3 regions of the Georgenia wutianyii genome follow, and region 2 is predicted to be linked to each of the others. Evidence: riboswitches for the same ligand, from Rfam matches in the RefSeq annotation. Region 2 holds a riboswitch; each other region holds the start of a gene.
The links. A riboswitch is a leader RNA that binds a small molecule or an ion and turns the genes downstream of it on or off. The one in region 2 is predicted to bind S-adenosylmethionine.
Positions count from the first base shown of each region.

Region 1: another riboswitch for S-adenosylmethionine. It lies ahead of FE251_RS01865 (O-succinylhomoserine sulfhydrylase); the one in region 2 lies ahead of FE251_RS05465 (LLM class oxidoreductase).
Region 3: another riboswitch for S-adenosylmethionine. It lies ahead of FE251_RS09695 (hypothetical protein); the one in region 2 lies ahead of FE251_RS05465 (LLM class oxidoreductase).

Region 1 covers NZ_CP040899.1:394,510-399,243, reverse strand. The annotation lists tRNA gene FE251_RS01875 (tRNA-Arg) at 13-88, opposite strand; gene FE251_RS01870 (SRPBCC family protein) at 183-602, shown strand; gene FE251_RS01865 (O-succinylhomoserine sulfhydrylase) at 609-1,880, opposite strand; SAM riboswitch class I at 1,885-1,969, opposite strand; gene FE251_RS01860 (hypothetical protein) at 2,182-3,084, shown strand; gene FE251_RS01855 (alpha/beta hydrolase family protein) at 3,081-4,616, shown strand; gene FE251_RS01850 (hypothetical protein) at 4,613-4,734, shown strand, end outside.
Region 2 covers NZ_CP040899.1:1,217,649-1,224,686, reverse strand. The annotation lists gene FE251_RS05475 (DegV family protein) at 1-534, opposite strand, end outside; gene FE251_RS05470 (universal stress protein) at 537-1,421, opposite strand; gene FE251_RS05465 (LLM class oxidoreductase) at 1,526-2,494, opposite strand; SAM riboswitch class IV at 2,769-2,894, opposite strand; gene FE251_RS05460 (iron ABC transporter ATP-binding protein) at 3,226-3,981, opposite strand; gene FE251_RS05455 (iron chelate uptake ABC transporter family permease subunit) at 3,978-5,030, opposite strand; gene FE251_RS05450 (ABC transporter permease) at 5,035-6,021, opposite strand; gene FE251_RS05445 (siderophore ABC transporter substrate-binding protein) at 6,080-7,038, opposite strand, start outside.
Region 3 covers NZ_CP040899.1:2,186,545-2,193,582, forward strand. The annotation lists gene FE251_RS09670 (ABC transporter permease) at 1-159, opposite strand, end outside; gene FE251_RS09675 (ABC transporter permease) at 156-1,124, opposite strand; gene FE251_RS09680 (ABC transporter substrate-binding protein) at 1,133-2,674, opposite strand; gene FE251_RS09685 (MFS transporter) at 2,847-4,214, shown strand; gene FE251_RS09690 (hypothetical protein) at 4,228-4,839, opposite strand; SAM riboswitch class IV at 4,982-5,095, shown strand; gene FE251_RS09695 (hypothetical protein) at 5,107-5,505, shown strand; gene FE251_RS09700 (DUF6351 family protein) at 5,642-7,038, shown strand, end outside.

The DNA of each region.
Region 1 (4,734 bases), 820 kb from region 2:
GTGCAGTTGTACTGGTGCCCTCGGGCAGATTCGAACTGCCGACACCCGCTTTAGGAGAGCGGTGCTCTATCCCCTGAGCTACGAGGGCGGGGCACGGGCTAGCCTACCCGCGCCCGGGCGCGGGCACGTCATGCGGGCACCACCCCGGGCTGCGGACGCCCGCGCCCACTACAGTCCCGGCCATGGCCTCGCGCGTGCTCGACGTCCCGCCCGACCGCGCGTTCCGGCTCGTCGCCACGCTCGGCCGGCACGACCGGTGGATCCCGCTCACCCACGTCGCGGCGCCCCCGGGCCCGGCCCGGACCGGCGACGTCGTCCTCGCGCGCACCGCGGGGGTGTTCGTCGACCGGATGCAGGTCGCGCGCGCCGACCCACCCCACGAGCTCGTCCTGCGCAAGCTCGGGCCCGTGCTCCTGGGGACCTCGACGATCACCGTGTCCCCCGCCGCGGGCGGCCGGTCACGCGTGACGTGGACCTACGACGCCCACCTGCGTGGCCCCGTGCCCGCCCCCGGCGTGCTCAACCCCGTGCTCGAGGCGATGGCGGCCGTGGCGATGTGGCGGATGGCCCGCTGGGTGCGGCGCACCCGGCCGGCCGGCTGACCCGCCTCAGGCCGCCGGCCGGCGCACGGCGCGCACCGCGGCGAGCGCCTGGTCGAGGTCGGCGCGCAGGTCGGCGACCTCCTCCAGCCCCACCGACAGCCGCACGGTCGCGTCGCTGATCCCCACCCGGGCACGCCCGTCGGGACCGAGCCGCCGGTGCGTCGTCGTCGCCGGGTGGGTGACCAGCGACTTCGTGTCCCCGAGGTTGTTGGAGATGAGCACGAGTCGCAGGGCGTCGAGGAACGCGAACGCCTCGGCCCGGCCCGCCGGACGGCCGTCGACGACGAGGTCGAACGTCACCACCGTGCCGCCGCCGCTCATCTGGGCGCGGGCGAGCGCCGCCTGCGGGTGGGAGTCGAGGAAGGGGTAGTGGACGCGGCCGATGCCGGGCCGGGTCTCCAGCCACCGGGCGAGCTCGAGGGCCGCGGCGCTCTGCGCGCGCACCCGCAGCGGCAGCGTCTCCAGGCCCTTGAGCAGCACCCACGCGTTGAACGGGCTGAGCGTGGGCCCGGTGTTGCGCAGCACGAGCCGCAGCGGCCCGTGGACGAACTCGCGGCTGCCGAGCACCGCGCCCCCCATCGTCCGACCCTGCCCGTCGATGTGCTTGGTCGCCGAGTAGACGACGACGTCGGCGCCCTGGGGCAGCACCCGCTGGAGCACCGGGGTGGCCAGGACGTTGTCGACGACGACCGTCGCTCCCGCGGCGTGGGCGAGCGCGCTCACCGCGGCGACGTCGACGACGTCCTGCATCGGATTGGACGGTGTCTCGAAGAAGACGACGTCGGCCGGCGTGGCCAGGGCCCGCCGCCAGTCGGCGAGGTCGTGGGCGTCGACGTAGTCGGTGACCACGCCCCAGCGGGCGAGGAGGTCCTCGAAGACCGTCACGGTCGAGCCGAACAGGGCGCGGCCGGCGACGATGCGCGACCCGCTGCGCACGAGGGCGGCGAGGGTGGAGAAGACCGCGGACATGCCCGAGGCGGTCGCCAGGCACGCCTCGGCCCCCTCCAGTGCGCGCAGCCGCTCCTCGAACGTCGAGACCGTCGGGTTCTCGTAGCGCGCGTAGGTGAACCGGTCGAGGGTGCCTTCGAAGGCCGCCTCGGCGTCCGCGGCGCCGTCGTAGACGAAGCCCTGGGTGAGGAACAGCGCCTCCGAGGTCTCCTGGAAGCCGGTGCGCGCGTGCCCGGCGTGGACGGCGCGCGTCGCCGGTCCCCAGGCCGGGTCGGGGTCCGGGTAGCCGCCGGGGCCGGGACAGGCGGGGCGGGCGGGGTCGGTGGCCATGGCTCCTCCATCGTTCCTGGCGGGAGCACCCGTGGACCGGGTTGCTGCAGCGTCGTCGAGCCAGGTCTCTCGGCTGCTCTGGATGGGTCGACCCGATGCTAGCCAGAGGGCCGGGGCGGGCGCGGGCGGCCACCTGGCCGGTCCCACCAGGTGGACCGAGAAGGGCGACAGCCCGGCCTCCGTGGGACGGGGTGGCGCGCGGCATGGGCAGTTCTCCCCATGGTCAGGGCCGCACCCCCGAGGCGAGGATGACCGCGGGGGCACCGGCGCCCCGTGCGGCCCGGTGAGAAAGGTGGTCGCCATGTCTGCACAGACCGTCCAGCGCGCTCGGCGCCAGGCGCACAGCAAGGTTGCGCGCTTCCGGCTCGACGTCGCGGAGTGGACCGTGCTGCGCTCCGCGCTGCTCTCCCACGCCCCCGGCGCCGGCACGCCGGCCGGGTTCGAGCCCGAGTCCTTCGGCCTGGACCCCGACACCCCGCTCACCGACGAGCAGCGGGCGCGCGCCTGGGCAGGCCTCCAGCTGCGCGGCCTGGCCAGCCACGTCCCGGCGGAGGACACCGTCACCGCCCTCACCCCGCCGTGCGTCCTCGGCATGCTCCAGCTCCTGGAGTCCGAGGTGCGGGTCGACGTCGCCTCCTGGGCCGGTGACGTCGTCGTCAACCAGGCCGTCGCGTGGAGCGCCGGCCGCACGGCAGCCCTGTCCCGCCGCCGCCGGCAGGCGGGGGTCACCGGCGGTGAGGCGGTGCTCGAGCAGGAGCCCGTCGTCGAGGTCTCGCTCTCCGCGGCCGGTGGCCTGCTCAACGAGGTCGTGCGGGCGCTGCCCGGCCCGACCGCCTCCTTCGGCCCCGAGCACCGCTCGCCCGTGCGCGTGGGCTGGCCCCAGTCGGCCGCGATCGCCCGGGCGATGCGTTCCGGGCGGCAGGACGTCGCCGCCCACCTCGCGGGCCTGCCGACCTCCGCCCTGTCGGTCCTCGGCTCGCTGGCCGGCGACGTCACCGGCGGCGCCTCGGTGAGCGCGGTCCGGCTGCGCGGCGCCGAGGCGCTCGCCTTCCGCGGGGTGTGGCTGTGGACCGAGGCCGACGTCGTGGAGCTCGTCGACGCCAGCTCCCACGCGGTGACCCTGCGCCGCTCGGACCTCGGCCAGGTCCGCCAGGAGCTGCTCTCCGCCCTCACCGGTCTGCTCCACGCCGAGGAGGTCCTGTGACGGAGTCCCTCACGGTCGGTGGGGGCGCGACCGGGGTTCTCGCGCGCGTCGCCGACATGCGGGCCACCGCCGACGTCCTGGACACCAAGGGCGACGTCGCCCGCAGCCTCGCCACGCAGGTCGCCGAGGTCGCGGTGCACGACGCCGTGCTCGGGTCCCAGGTCCTCTCACCGGTCACCGGAGCGCGGGTCCTCGGGGAGGTCGCCCAGGCCCAGCTCCCGCCCGAGGGGCTCATCTGGGTCGCACTGGAGTACGAGGCCGCTGCCGTCTTCCTGCGCGGCGCCGCGACCGCCTACGAGGAGACCGACGCCGCACTCGCCCGGCTCGCCGAGCTGCGCGACACCGCCACCGGGGTCGTGCTCGTCAACGCCGGGCTGCTCGGCGCCGGCGGGATCGCCCTCACCTCCCTCCTTCTCGACGTGCTGCCCGACCCGATGGCCGACGCCCTCACGCCCGATGCCTTCGCGGCCTGGATCGACGAGGTGGGCGAGGACCCGGCGGGCGCCGTCCTCGCGGAGCTGTACGACCACCCGTGGGCCACGGACTCGATCATCTCCGGGTTGCCGTGGGTGCTGGGCACCCAGGTCCCGCTCGTCCTCGGTGCGCTGACGCCGTGGACGTTCACGTCCGTCCCGCTCACCTACGAGCAGGTGGTCGCCGCGGTCATCGCCGGCGGCGGCCTGCTGGGGCTGCTGGCCGACGGCACGCCCGTCGTCACCCCCGAGCCGCACGACCCCCGCTACCCCACGCCCGAGTCCTGGCAGGCGGCGCTGGACGCGACGGCCGCCGACAGCCTCTCGGCCCTCTTCGACAACATCTCCGGCCTGGGCGACGGCGCGACCTCCGAGGTGCGCGTCACCGCCGTGCCCGACGGCGCGGGCGGCCACACGTGGATCGTGGAGATCCCCGGCACCCAGGACTGGGCCGCGGAGTCCGGGTCCAACCCCTCGAACCTCGCGACGAACCTCCACCTCATGGCCGGCTCGCACGCCACGGCGATGGAGCAGGGCGTCCTCGAGGCGCTCGCCCAGGCCCGGGCCGAGCTCGCGGCGAGCACGGGTGTCCCGCTCTCCGAGCTCGCCGCCCAGCCGGTCACCCTCGCGGGACACAGCCAGGGCGGGATCGTCGCGGCCTCGCTCGCGGCCGACCCGGGCAACGGCCTCAACGTCACGACCGTCGTCACCGGCGGGTCCCCCGTGGCGAACATGGCCGTGCCCGACTCCGTCACCGTCATCAGCCTCGAGCACGCCCAGGACCCGGTCCACCACCTCGACGGCAACCCCAACCCGGCAGGCCCGAACTGGACGACCGTCGTGCGCGACGTCGACGGGCACAGCCACGTGACGGCGGGCGACCCGTTCTCCGCCCACCACGGCTCGCTCTACGCCGAGACCGGCGCGCTGGTCGACGAGCAGGCCGCCCACGACCCCGCCCTGCAGCTCGCGCTCGGCCCGCTGCAGGAGCAGTTCTCCCACGTGCGCGGCGGCGAGGCGCACGTGTTCCAGTTCGACATCGCGCAGGAGCACCGGTGAGGCGGGTGGCGGGCTGCGCCGTCGTCGCCCTCGTCCTGCTCGCGACCGCGTGCGGCGGCGGGGGCGGCGGGGCTGCGCCGTCGTCGTCCCCCACGCCCGACCTCGACGCCGAGACCGC
Region 2 (7,038 bases):
GGTGCGCGCGGGGCCGATCCGCCCGCCCCGGGCGAGGTGGTGGAGGTCGGGCACCATGAACAGGACGTGGGACCGGGCCGCGACCTCGCGGGCGGCGGCGAGGACGCGTGCGGCGTCGGCGCCGGCGGCGGCCCGCTCGGCGGCGGCGACCGCGGCGAGCCCCGTGCCCCCGGCCACGGTGCGGGTGTCGACGACGTGCACGGGCGCTCCGCGCCGGGCGGTGACCTCCTGCGCCGCCGCCCTGGCGGCGTCGACGGTCCCGGACAGCTCGGCGGACAGGTGGAGGCAGACGACCGCCCCCGCACCGTCGTCGAGGGCGGCGTCCATGGCCGCGGCGAGGTCGGCGCGGCTGGGCTGGGAGGTGGTCGCCGTCCCGCCGGCGCGCAGGTGGGCGGCCAGCACCTCCCGGCTCGCGGCGTCGTCGGGACGGTCGGCACCCTCGACCTGCACGCGCAGCGGCACGACCCGGATCCCCAGCGCGTCCGCGGTGCTCCCGGGCAGGGAGGCGGTGGAGTCGGTGAGGACGGCGACCACGGTCAGTGGGCGTCGTGGCGGGTGCGGACGACCGCGACGACCGGGGCCCGGTTCGCCACGCCCCGGCTCACCGAGCCGAGGAGGAGGCCGGCGAGCCCACCGCGTCCCCGGCTGCCGACGACGACGATGCTCGCCTCGGCCGCCGCGTGGACGAGGGCGCGTACCGGTCGCTCGTGGACCAGGCGCAGCTCCGCGGGAACGTGGGGGAAGCGCCGTCGCCAGGTCTGGAGCCGCTCGGCGGTGTGCTCGGCGTGCAGTCGCGCCACCTCGCGGTAGTGGTCGCCGAGGACGGGGATGTCCTCGAGGAGGGCGTGGTCGTCCTGGCTCGCCTGGACGACGACGAGGTCGGTCCCGCGCCGGGCCGCCTCCTCGAAGGCGTACTCCATCGCCTCGGGTGCCCCCTCCTCCGGGTCCATGCCCACGACGACGGGCGCCGTGTCCCCGCCGGGCGGCACGTCGCGCACGACGACGACGGCGCAGGCGGCGTGGGCCGCGACCTTCTGGGCGACGGACCCCATGAGCGCGTCGTCGGACTCCCCCAGCCCGCCGGAGCCGACGACGACGACCACCGCGCGTCGTGACGCCTCGACGAGCGCCTCCGCCGGGGACTCGACGAGCACATCGCGGGTGACCTCGAGCCCGGGGTGGGACTCGAGCACCCGCTCCACGACGGCCGACACGATGCGCTCACCGGTCTCGGTCACCTCGGGCGGAGGCGCGAAGTCCCAGGCGTGCGCGTGGGTCACCCACGGGAAGGCGTAGACGATGTGGAGGCCGGCGGAGCGGCGTGCGGCCTCGCGGGCCGCCCAGTCGACGGCGAGCTCGGCGTTCGCCGACCCGTCGGTACCGACGACGACGCTCCCGGTCGGGGGCTCCTCGGTGACCATCGCACTCCTCACGCAGGCTCGGGCGCGGGCGGGACGGGCCCGCGCCCCCATCCTGCCACGAGGGGTGAGGCGGGGTCCGCGCCGCCCGAGACCCCGCGGCCGTCTCAGTCCCGGACGCGCCCGACCTCGGCGCCGGACGTCGCGACGAGGCCCCGGGCCTGCAGCGCCGGGATGATCCCCCGGATGAGGCGGGTGACGTCCGCGGGGATCGAGCCGGGCAGGACGACGAACCCGTCCGCCGCGCCGGCCTCGAGCCACTTCTCGATCGTCGTGACGACGTCGCCGACGGTACCGACGGCCTCGAGCGCGCCCTCCCAGGAGCCGGTGCCCCCGGCGATGTCGCTGAGGAGGTCGGCCCGCGCCCGGGCGGACTCGTAGTCGGCTGCGATGACGGTGCGCAGGTCGACGAGGACGCGGACGGGCGGGCGCCCTGCGGCCCGTGCCGCGGAGCGCACGGCGAAACGCAGCTCGCGCGCCCACCCGAGGTCCGCCTCGCGCAGCCGGACGACGTCGGCGAGCTCGGCCACGGCCGGCAGCTCGGCCTCCTGCTCCAGCGGCAGGACGACGGTCGGCCGCTGGCTCGAGCGGGCCTCGGCGGTGCGGATGAGGTCCTCGAGCAGGTCACCGAGCTGCGGCAGCGCGCTGACGCGCTCGTCCCGCCCACGGGAGACCTGCAGGCCGGCCCAGGAGCCGCTCTTGCGGTTGAACTGGGCGAGCTCGGCGGCGACGGCGGCGTCCGCCCGGCCCAGCTGCACGCTGGGGACGAGCCCGGTGCCGCCGGCGCTGGGGCTGATGCGGCGGGCGGCGATCACGGGGTCGAGCCAGGCGTTGGCGCGCGGCGAGGCGTCGGCCCGGAGGCGGAAGTCCTCACCGAGCGTGACGAAGGAGACCCCGCCCTTGTGCGCGGCACGGGCGTAGGAGGCGAGGCGCACGAGGTTGGCCTGCTCGGCGGGCAGCCCGGCGGCCGCGCCGCGGTCGTGGGCGGGGGCGCCGAGGCCGGAGAGGTCGAGGGCGATGGTCGCCGTGGTCGAGGTGGTCTCGGTGGTGCGGGTGGGGAGGAAGGCAGTGGACATGACGGGTCACCGTTTCGGCTCGCGGCGCGTGTGACGCGCCCGAAGGAAGTGGGCTGGGCCGCCGGGTCCGGCGCGCGGCGTGTCACTCGCCGGCGGCCGGGGCTGGCCCAGGGGTGATGCGCCGGCTCGGGGCCGAGGCATCGCGGGTATGTCTCAGGCGGACATACAGGGGCGAGCCCACATGCACATCGAGGCGCCGCTTCGGCTGGTGATCGGCCGGGGGCTCTGGTGCGTGGTCATCGCCGTACTTCCTTCGTGCTCGGCACCTGTCGGTGCGCCGCGTTGCCCCGCGCTCGTCGCGGGGCCAGGTCATCACCCGGGGCACCCACCGCACGTGGCGGGTTGCCGACCAGCAAGCCGGGGCTTAGCGCGCTCGAGGCGCGCACTGGTGCTCTGAACCTGGCGCAGACGCTAGTCGCGCCACGTTCCGCGTGTCAACCACCCCGTCTCACCCCCCAAGACGCGGCTCGACGGGTCCCCACCCTGTCCTCCCCGCCCACCGCCGCGCCGCCGCGCCTGACGCCTCCGGCCTCACGCCCCGGGGCCGACCGCGGGTGAGACGGCCGAGCGCGGGTGACACCGCGCCCGCGCCCGGCGGTCTCACGCGCGGTGGCGCTCAGAGGCAGTCGCGGCCGCGGCCCAGCTCGCCGCCGGGCACCGTGATGACCTCGCGACAGCCGACTTGCGCGCGAGAGCCGACTTCCAACAGCCGACTTCCGCGCGGCGAGCCCTCAGTAGTAGACGGCGAGCGGGCCGTTCGGGCCGGGGATGACCCGGACCGGGGTGTCGAAGACCCGGGTGAGGACGTCGTCGTCCATGATCGACTCGCACGTCCCGAACTCCGCGATCTTCCCGTCCTTGACGGCGCAGATGTGGTCGGCGTAGTGGCTGGCGAAGTTGATGTCGTGGAGGACGACGACGATCGTGCGTCCCAGCTCGGCAGCGGCGCGGCGCAGGTGCTGCATCATCTGGACCGAGTGGCGCATGTCGAGGTTGTTGAGCGGCTCGTCGAGGAGGACGAACTCGGTGTCCTGGCACAGCACCATGGCGACGTAGGCGCGCTGGCGCTGCCCACCGGAGAGCTGGTCGAGGTAGCGGTCCTCGAGGTCGCCGAGCTCGAGGAAGTCGATCGCCTGGCTGACGAGCTCCTCGTCGGCGGCGGTGAGGCGGCCCTTGGAGTAGGGGAAGCGGCCGAAGGCGACGAGCTGGCGCACGGTGAGCCGGGTGACGAAGTGGTTCTCCTGGCGCAGCACCGACACGATCTTGGCGAGGTCCTTGGAGGCGGTGCTCGTGATGTCGTAGCCGGCGATCTCGATGGTCCCGGCGTCCAGCCCGAGGAGGCGGCCGATCATCGTGAGCAGCGTCGACTTCCCGGCGCCGTTGGGGCCGATGAGGGCGGTGATGCCACCGGTGGGGATGGTGAGGTCGACCGGCCCGATGACGACCTCGCTGCTGTAGTCCTTGCGGACGTCGGACAGGGTGATCACAGGCGGCCCTTTCGCAGGATGACGACGAGGAAGACGACACCGCCCACGAGCTCGATGATGATCGAGACGACGCCCTGGGCGTAGAAGACGTGGTTCATGACGAAGTACGCGCCGGCGAGGACGACGAAGCCGATGAGGACGGCGACGGGGAAGACGTGGCGGTGGTCGTGGGTGTCGGCGAACTGGTAGGCGAGAGTCGCGACGAGGAACCCGAAGAACGTCATCGGCCCGACGAGCGCGGTGGACACGGCCATGAGGACGGCGACGAGGACGAGCACCTTGACCAGCTCGGCGCGGTGGCTCAGGCCCAGGCCCGTCGTCGCGTCGCGTCCGAGGGCGAGGACGTTGAGCCGCCTGGCGCGCAGCCACAGCAGGGTCCCGGCGGTGAGGACGACGGGGACCGCGATCGGCAGGTAGGCGGCGTCGGCGTTGGAGACCGAGCCGAAGAGCCGGGCGGTGAGCACGTCGAACTCGCTCGGGGTGAGCAGGCGCTGCATGAAGGTCGAGACCGACCCGAGGCCGCCGCCGATGATGATGCCGATGAGGAGCATCACGTGGAGGTTGGCGTGCTTGCCCGACAGCAGCCAGCTGTAGAGGGCGACCGCGAGGCCGACCATGAGCCCGACCTGGAGGAGGAACTGGGGCACGCCGGTGAGGGCGACGACGCCCGCGGCGCCGAGGAAGTACACCGCCGCCGTCTGCACCGCCATGTACAGGGACTCGAAGCCCATGATCGAGGGCGTGATGATCCGGTTGTTCGTCACCGTCTGGAAGCTCACCGTGGCGATCGCCTGGCTGAAGGCGACGATCGCCATGACGAGGACGTTCTTCATCCGTAGCTGGGCGATGCGCCAGAAGCCGTCCGAGCCGGCGGGCATCGGGTTGTCCCACCAGACGAGGCCGACGGCGAGGGTGAGGGCGAGGCCGGCGAGCCCGGCGACGACGAGCCAGTACCGGCGCCGGGAGCGGGCGGTCGGCAGCGGGCCCGAGCTGCGGCGCCGAGCGGGGACGGCCGGGACCGGGACGGGTGCGGTGGTCCGAGCGGGCATGAGGCTAACCACGGCGTCGCTGCCGCAGGACGAGGACGACGAAGACGGCTGCGCCGACGACGCCGAGGATGAGGGACACCGGAACTTCGAAGGGCATGATGATGGTCCGTCCGACGAGGTCGCAGGCCGCGACGATGCCGATGCCGAGCAGGCAGACCCACGGCAGGTTGCTGCGCAGGTCGTCCCCCCGGATGAGCGAGACGATGTTGGGGACGATGAGGCCGAGGAAGGGCAGGTTCCCGACGACGACGGTCACGACGCCGGTGGCGACGGCGATGAGGCCGGTGCCGAGGAGGATGACCTTGTTGTAGTCGAGGCCGACGTTGGTCGCGATCTCCTTGCCGAGCCCAGCGACGGTGAACCGGTCCGCGACGACGAAGACGACGACCACCACCACCGCGACGATCCACAGCGGCTCGTACTGCCCGCGCAGCACCGAGGTGAAGCTCCCGGCGAACCACACGCCGAGGTTCTGCAGCATGTCGGTCTGCAGCGCGACGAACGTCGACACCGAGCCGACGACGGCGCCGAGCATGATCCCGACGATCGGCACGATGAGCGAGGAGCGCAGCGACACCCGGCGCAGGACGAGGAAGAAGAGCACCGTGCCGATGAACGCCGCGACGATGGCCCCGCCCATGCGCGCGGCGATGCTCGCGCCGGGGACGAGGAGGGTGACGGCGAGGAGGCCGAGGCCCGCCCACTCGGTCGTGCCGGTCGTCGTCGGCTCGACGAACCGGTTCTGCGTGAGCAGCTGCATGACGAGCCCGGACATGGCCATCGCCGCGCCGGCGAGGACGAGGGCGATCGTCCGCGGGACACGGGTGATGGCGAACATCTGCGTCCCGTCCGGCGCACCCGTGACGTCGTAGACGCCGGTGAAGAGGGAGGCGAGGAGGAGCAGGCCGACGACGGCGGCCCCGACGAGGAGCCGCCAGTCCAGCAGCCGGCCGGCGGACCGGGCGCGGGGCCCGGCGTCAGTGGTGGTCATGCTCATCCGCTCTGCGTGCGTGGTGGGGCCGGCGCGCGCCGGCCCCACCGCGGCGTGGTCAGCGCGTCGCCTCGAAGGCGTCGGCCAGGGAGTTGAAGAACTCGGTGTAGGTCTGGATGCCCTCGTTGGTGTACGTGTCGGCGGGCATGTACACGAGGCGGTCCTGCTGGATCGCGGTGACGCCGGCGAGCGCCTCGGAGTCCTCCAGGACCTGGGCGGCCGGGGTGTACTCCGGGTCGTCGGCGCCGACGGCGGCGTCGCGGTCCATGACGAGGATCCAGTCCGGGTTCGAGTCGGCGATGGCCTCGACGGAGATGTCGTCGCCCTGGTGGTCCTCACTGGCCTCCGGGACCTCGAGCGCCGGCGTGAGGCCGAGGATGTCGAAGACCGGGCCGAGGGTGCGGCCGTTGCCGGGGGCGGAGTAGCCGATCTCCCCGCCGGAGGTGATGACGGCCATGACGGTGTCGGCCGGGTCGTAGGCGGCGCGCGCCCGCTCGATGGCGGCGTCGAGGTCGGCGACGAGCTGCTCGGCCTCGGACTGCTTGCCGAAGATCTCCCCGAGCACCGTGGTCTGGCGCTTGAGCTCCTCGGCGAAGGGCTCACCCTCCCGCGGGTCGAGCTCGAGGACGACGGCGTCCGGCACGAGGGAGGCGAAGTCGTCGTGGTACTGCGCGAAACGCTGACCGTTGATGATGAGGTCGGGCTCGGCGGCGACGACGGCCTCGAGGTTCGGCTCGCGGTGGTTCCCCAGGTCGATGACGGACTCGTCCTGCGTGTAGGAGAGCGAGGACGGCATGAGTGCGACCGCGGCGGCGCTCAGCTCGATGCCCCAGGCGTCGAGGGTCTCGAAGGTGCGGTTGTCCGTGGCGACGACCGAGCGGGGCGGGGTCGCGATGGTCTGCGGGCCGTTGTTGTCCTCGACCTCGACGGTGCCGGCCTCGGCCGTGGCGTCGGCGGTCTGCGCGGGGGCGGCGTCCTCGGCGTCGGCCTGACCGCAGGCCGCGAGAGCCAGGGTCG
Region 3 (7,038 bases), 970 kb from region 2:
GTCGCCGAGCATGCCGAGGGTGGCGGCGAGCGCGACGCCGACGACGAGCACGGTGAGGAACGCGCCGACCAGCCCGTTGCGGCTGGCGAGAACGCGCCGCACCGCGGCGCCGAGGCGGCGGCTGCGGACGGGGACGTCGGCGGTGATCTCGGCGGTCATGTCTGCCTCACCCGGGGGTCGACGACGCGGTAGAGCATGTCGGTGAGGAGGTTGACGAGCACGAAGGACAGCGCGATGACCAGCACCGTGCTCTGCACCAGGGCGAACTCCTGCTGGTGCATGCCGGTGAGGACCTGGCGCCCGATGCCCGGCACGGAGAAGACCTGCTCGACGACGACCGCCCCGCCGAGCAGGTAGCCGAACTGGATGCCGGTCATCGTGAGGATGGGGACGGTCGCGTTGCGCAGCACATGGCGCAGCTGGACTACGCGCGGTCGCACGCCCTTGCCGCGGGCAGTGCGGACGAAGTCCTGGGTCTGGACCTCGAGGATCGCCGAGCGGGCGGTGCGCATGATCGGCGCGGCGAGCCCGAAGCCGAGCACGAGCGCGGGCATGAGCATCTGCTGCAGGTTGAGCCACGGGTCGCTCGCGAGGGTGGCGAAGCGCTCGGCGTTGGGGTTGTAGCCGAGGAACCGGGCCGACGTCGCGAGCAGCACGGAGGCGAGGAGGAAGGCGGGGATCGACAGGCCGGCGAGGCCGACGAGCTGGCCGCTCGCGTCACGCACCGAGTTCGGCTTGGAGGCGGACCAGATCGCCAGCGGGACCCCGATCGCGATCCCGAGGATCGTGGAGATGACCGCGAGCTCGATCGTCACCGGCAGCGCCGCCGCCGTCATCTCCAGCACCGACTGGCCCGTCCGGGTCGACACGCCGAGGTTCCCGGTGAGGACGTTGCCGAGCCAGGTGAAGAACTGGACGACGAGCGGCTGGTCGAGCCCGTAGTACGCCTCCAGCGCCTCCCGCTGCGCGGGGGTGAGCGCCGCGGCCTCGGTGCCGAGGGAGGCGGTGATCTGGTCCCCCGGCAGCGCCCGCATCATGATGAAGACGAGGACGGCGACGCCGAGCAGCGTGCCCAGGGCCTCGAGGACCCGGCGCAGGACGGGGTGACGGACGACGACGCGCATGCCGGCGGTCAGCCGAGGGTGGTCTCGCGCAGGCTCTGCAGCGACCCGTTCGCCATCGGGACGAAGCCCTCGACGCCGGACTGGGTGGCGGTGAAGCCGTAGGAGCTGAAGAGCCAGACCCACGCGGCGTTGTCCTCGAGCTCGCGGGACACCTCGTCGTAGATCGCGCGGCGCTCCTCCGGGTCGGCGGTCTGCCGGCCCCGGGCGAAGAGCTCGTCGAGGGTGTCGGAGCTGTACCCGGCCACCTGGTTGAGGTTGCCCGTCGAGGGGAAGTAGCGCCCGTACATGCCCTCGGGGTCGGGCCGCCCGCCGTTGAGGGCGACGGCGGCGGTGAAGTCCGCGGCCACCCACCGGTCGACGTAGGCGCCGATCTCGAGGACCTCGAGGTTGACGGTGATGCCGGCCTCGGCGAGCTGGGCCTGGATGTTCTGCGCCTCGTTGACCGAGGTGGCGTACTCGCCCTGGGAGACGATGACGTCGAGCTCGAGGCCGTCGGGGTAGCCGGCCTCGGCGAGGTACGCGCGAGCCTGGTCGTAGTCCCGCTCGGGGCAGGGGCGGGCGTCCGGGTCGGAGAGGTAGGCCGGGGACGTGATCGGTCCGACGACCTCGCCGGCGCCCTGCGCGGCGGTGTCGAGGACCTCCTGCCGGTCGATCGCGCACTGGATCGCCAGGCGCACGTTGACGTCGTCGAGCGGCGCCTGCCGGGCGTTGAGCTGGAGCGCGTGGTAGGCGAGCTGCGGCGTCTCGGTGATCTCGACGCTGCCGCTCTCGGCGCTCTGGGCGACGAGCGGGTCGTCGAAGACGGCGAGGTGGACGTTGCCGGACTGCAGCGCCGAGACGATCGACGTCTCGTCGGGGATGACGCGGAACTCGACGGCGTCGATCTCGGGCGCGCCGCCCCAGTAGTCGGCGAACGACGTCACGGTGAGTGACTGGTTCGGGACGCGCTCGCCGAGCTCGAAGGGCCCGGTGCCGTTGGCGGCGGTGGTGAGCGTCTCCTCGGTGTCCTCCGAGGAGAGGATCGCGAGGTTGACGCTCGCCAGGCCGGCGAGGACCGAGGAGTCCGGCGCGGACAGGGTGAGGACGACCGTGCGGGCGTCGGGCGCCTCGACGGACTCGACGGAGCCGAGGGTCGCGGCGGCGACGGCGGCGGTCTCCTCGGCCATGACCGACTCAAGGGAGTGGACGACGTCGGCGGAGTCGAGCTCCGAGCCGTCGTGGAAGGTCACGCCCTCACGGAGCGTGAACGTCATGGTGAGGCCGTCCTCGGAGACCTCCCACTCCTCGGCGAGGCCGGGGACCACCTCGAGGTCGGCGTCGAGCTCGGTGAGCGTGCCGTAGAGGTTGGTGAGGACGTCGATGGCCTGGAACTGGGTGGCCTTCCACGGGAAGAGGGTGTCCGGGTCGGAGGTGACGCCGACGACGAGGGTCTCGCCCCCGCCGTCGCCGGTCGACCCGCCGTCGTCGCTTCCACCGGAGCAGGCGGCGAGCGCGAGACCCACCGCTGCGAGCACCGCCGCAGCCCGGACCGGTGACCTGTGGACCTTCATGCTGACCTCCCCGTCAGGCGGCTCCGACGCCGCTCGCACGCCTCCCGGCCTGGCCGGGACCAGGTGCCACTGTCCCGCGACCACCCAGGTGCGTCAAGTTCTTCCGCCTCTCATTCTTCGGCGAAACTCATTTGTCCGCGCTCCTGCTCCAGCGCGGGGGGACCATGGGGCGATGGAGAGCCTGCCGCTCCGCTCGGCGCGGGGCCGCTGGGTGGTGCTCGCCGCGACGCTCGCGTCGGCGATCGCCTTCCTCGACGGCAGCGTCGTCAACGTCGCGCTGCGTCCCATCGCGCTCGACCTCGACGCCACGCTCACCGACCTGCAGTGGGTGGTCAACGCCTACATGTTCGCCCTCGCCTCGCTCATCCTCGTCGGCGGCTCCCTCGGGGACCGGCTGGGGCGGCGTCGGGTGTTCGTCGTCGGGATCGCGTGGTTCGGGCTCGCGTCGGTCGTGTGCGGGCTGGCGCAGGGGGTCGAGCAGCTCGTCGCGGCGCGCGGGCTGCAGGGCGTCGGGGCGGCGCTGCTGACGCCGGGCAGCCTCGCCCTCATCCAGTCCCTCATCGCCGAGGAGGACCGGGCCCGCGCCATCGGCTACTGGTCGGCGTGGTCGGGCGTGGCCGGCGCCGTCGGGCCGCTGCTCGGCGGCTGGCTGGTGGAGACGCTCTCGTGGCGCTGGGTCTTCTTCGTCAACGTGCCGGTGGCGGCCGTCGTCATCGCGATCGCGGTGCTGCGGGTGCCGGAGTCGGTGCCGGCGGCCGGGCAGGGACGCTTCGACGTGCCCGGCGCGGCACTGGGCGTCCTCGCGCTCGGTGGGATCACCGTGGCGCTCACCCAGGGCGCGTGGCCCGCGGCCGTGGTGGGCGCGGTGGCCGCCGTCGTCTTCGTCGTCGTCGAGGCCCGCTCCGCACACCCGATGGTGCCGCTGGGGATGTTCGCCGACCGGACGTTCTCGGTGGTCAACGTCGCGACCTTCCTCATCTACGCGGCGCTCACCGCCGTGACGTTCTTCCTCGTCCTCCAGCTCCAGGTGGTCGCCGGGTACGGCCCGCTCGCCGCCGGGGCCGCGACGATCCCGTTCACACTGCTCCTGCTCGTCTTCTCCCCGCGCGTCGGCACCCTCCTCACGCGCACCGGCGCCAGGCCGCTCATGACGCTCGGCCCTGCCCTGGCCGCCGTCGGTGTCGCGCTGCTCGCCGGAATCCCCGACGACGCCGCGTACCTCACCGACGTCCTGCCCGGCGTCCTCGTCTTCGGCGCGGGCATCACCCTGCTCGTCACGCCGCTGACGGCCACCGTCCTCGCCGCCGCGCCCGCCGAGCACGTGGGACTGGCCAGCGGCGTCAACAACGCCGTCGCCCGCGCCGCGGGGCTGCTCGCGGTGGCCGCACTCCCGGCGCTCGTCGGGCTCGACGGCGAGCTCGCGGCCGACCCCTTCGGCGCGGGCTACGCGCGGGCGATGTGGTGGTGCGCGGGGCTGCTGGTCCTCGGCGCGGTGGTCTCCGGGGCGCTCCTACCCGGGAGACGCAGCCGCGCCGGGTAGGAGCGCTCCCGTGTCAGGCCGCGCCGGCCTGGTCGGCGTAGTGGTTCACGAACACCACCATGTCCTCGAGGCTGATCTGCTCGGGGGTCGCGGTGACGGTGATGACGCCGTCGGCCGTGCGCTGGTAGCAGGTGATCGAGCTACCCGACTCGTTGGTGCCACAGCTCCCGGTGCCGGCGGCCGTGTTGTCGGTCTCGATGTACTCCACCAGCGACTCGTACGGCGAGCTGAGCACGTTGCTGTCGACGGCGATCATCACGGTGAAGCTCTCGTCGTTGTACATGCGGGCGGGGCCGGTGGACTCGTCGAGCGTGTAGGGACCGATGGCCTGCGGGGGCGTGGCCAGGGCCTCGGCGGGGATGACCGCGCCCTCGGCGGCCGGGCCGGGGTCGCTCGCGCCGAGGTCGGCGCCCGCGGCACTGTCGGTCTCGCTCTCGGCGGTGTCCTCCTCGGCCGGGGTCGTCTCCTCCGGCTCCGGGGTCGTCGGCTGCTCCGGCGTCGTCGTCTCCTCGGCCGCCGTCGTGGGCTCGGTGGCCTCACCGTCGGCCGAGTCGTCGCCGCAGCCGGTGAGGCCGATCGTGGCAAGGGCGAGGGTGGAGAGGAACACGACGTGCTTGCGGCGCATGGGGGGATATTCCTTCGGTGTCAGAGCAGGTGGGCCCGCAGTCGTCTACGGGAGTAGTGCAGACCTTGGCGCATCACTCGGAGGTCCGCCACTCGGAGCCGGCGCCGGGCGATGTCGGTGCCTGCCGCTACCGTCCTGCCCAGGTCACGAGGACCAGCGCCACGCCCTCCGGCGTGCTGGTCCGGCAACCGCGCCCCGCGCACGGTGCCCCCGGAGGAAGACCCGCCCGCGCCGACCGGCGTGGGAAGAGCGAGACGAGGAGACACCTTGACCACCCCTGCCCCGTGCACCGTCGGCGCCTGCTGCCGCAGCTACAGCCCCGGGCACCTCATGCACCACATCCACACCGGGAAGGTCCAGAGCGCGCCGGAGGGGTGGCGCGACGGCGTCGTCCGTTCGGTCGACGAGGGCAACGTCGCCGTCGTCGACCACCCCGGCGGCGAGGGGTCGTGCGCCGTGTGGCACCACCACGACCTGTCGGTCATGTGCCCGCCCGGCACCACCGTCATGGTCAACGAGCGGTGGCACGCCCTCGCCGTCGGGCGCGTCGTCGTCAACATGCTCGTGCACGACGGCGCGGGCCCGGTCCCGTCCGTCCCGGCACGCTCCGCGCCCGGCGTCATCGTCACGCACCTCGGCACCGGCCACGGGGTCATCGCGACCTGACGCGGCTCCCCCGGCTCGCCGTGTCGGCCCCGGCCGATAGCATCCGGGTCTCAGCCCGCCCCGGCGGCCAGGACGGCCGCCGCGGGCGAAGGCTGGGTTCCGATGAGGGAAGCACATGAAACCGGGGGGTTCAACGATGAAGTCAGCCCATGCGGTCCTTGCCGCACTCGTCCTGGCCGGTCTGCCGGCCGCAGCCCACGCCGACCCGCCGGAAGGCCGCGACGGTCCGCCGCTGCGTGCGCTGGAGATCGAGGTGGTCTCCAGCCTGCCGGAGTTCGTCAGCGGCGGTGACGCGCTGATCGAGATCTCGGCGCCGCCGGGAGTTGCGCCACCGCACGTGCGGATCTCGGTGGACGGAGAGCGCCGCGACGTCGACCTCGAGTGGTCCGGCGACCGGCGCACGCTCGTCGGCGTCGTCGACGGGCTCGAGCTCGGCGCGCAGACGATCACGGCCTCCGCACCGCGCGGGCGGGAGGCGAGCGTCGAGGTGGTCAACCACCCCGCCGAGGGCCCGCTGTTCTCCGGCCCGCACGAGCAGCCGTTCATCTGCCAGACGCAGGACTTCACGCTCCCGGTGATCGGGGGCAACCTCGGCGCGGCGCTCGACGAGAACTGCTCGACGACCACCCGCGTCGACCACTTCTACCGGACCACGGGCGGTGAGTACGTGCCGTGGCCGGTGGACGCGCGCCGCTACCCCGCCGACCTCGCCCGCACGACGACGTCGGACGGCGAGCGCGTCCCGTTCATCGTCCGGATGGAGACCGGCACCGCCAACCGCGGGATCTACCAGCACACGGTGCTGCACGACCCGCTCCGCGAGAAGGACCCCTCCCCCGCGCACCGACCCAAGGGCTGGAACGGACGGGCGATCTACACCCTCGGCGGCGGCTGCACCGGCGGCTGGTTCCGCCAGGGCGAGACGACCGGCGGGGTGACCGACGCGTGGATGCTCGGCCAGGGGTACGCCGTCGTCTCCTCGAGCCTCAACGTCTTCGGGCAGAACTGCAGCGACCTGCTCGCCTCGGAGACGGCCGCGATGACCAAGGAGAAGTTCATCGAGGTCTACGGGCGCGAAGACTTCACCATCGGGTTCGGCTGCTCGGGCGGCAGCTACCAGGCCCACCAGACGGCCGACAACTACCCGGGCATCTTCGACGGGATCGTCGTGGGCTGCTCCTTCCCCGAGGTCGGGTTCGGCACCGTCAACTTCATCACCGACGCCCGGCTGCTCAACAACTACTTCACCGACCCCGCGCTCGCGTGGACCGACGAGCAGAAGCGCGCCGTCACCGGCTTCGCCAACCTCGCGACCATGCCGAACGTCGCGGGCGGCGCCCAGCGGATCGACCCGACGGCGTTCTGCCCCAGCGTGCTGCCCGTTGAGCTGCGCTACCACCCGACCGACAACCCCGGCGGGGCGCGCTGCGACGTCTACGACCACACCGTCAACGCCTACGGACGCGACCCCGAGACCGGGTTCGCGCTGCGGCCGCTGGACAACGAGGGCATCCAGTACGGGCTGCAGGCCCT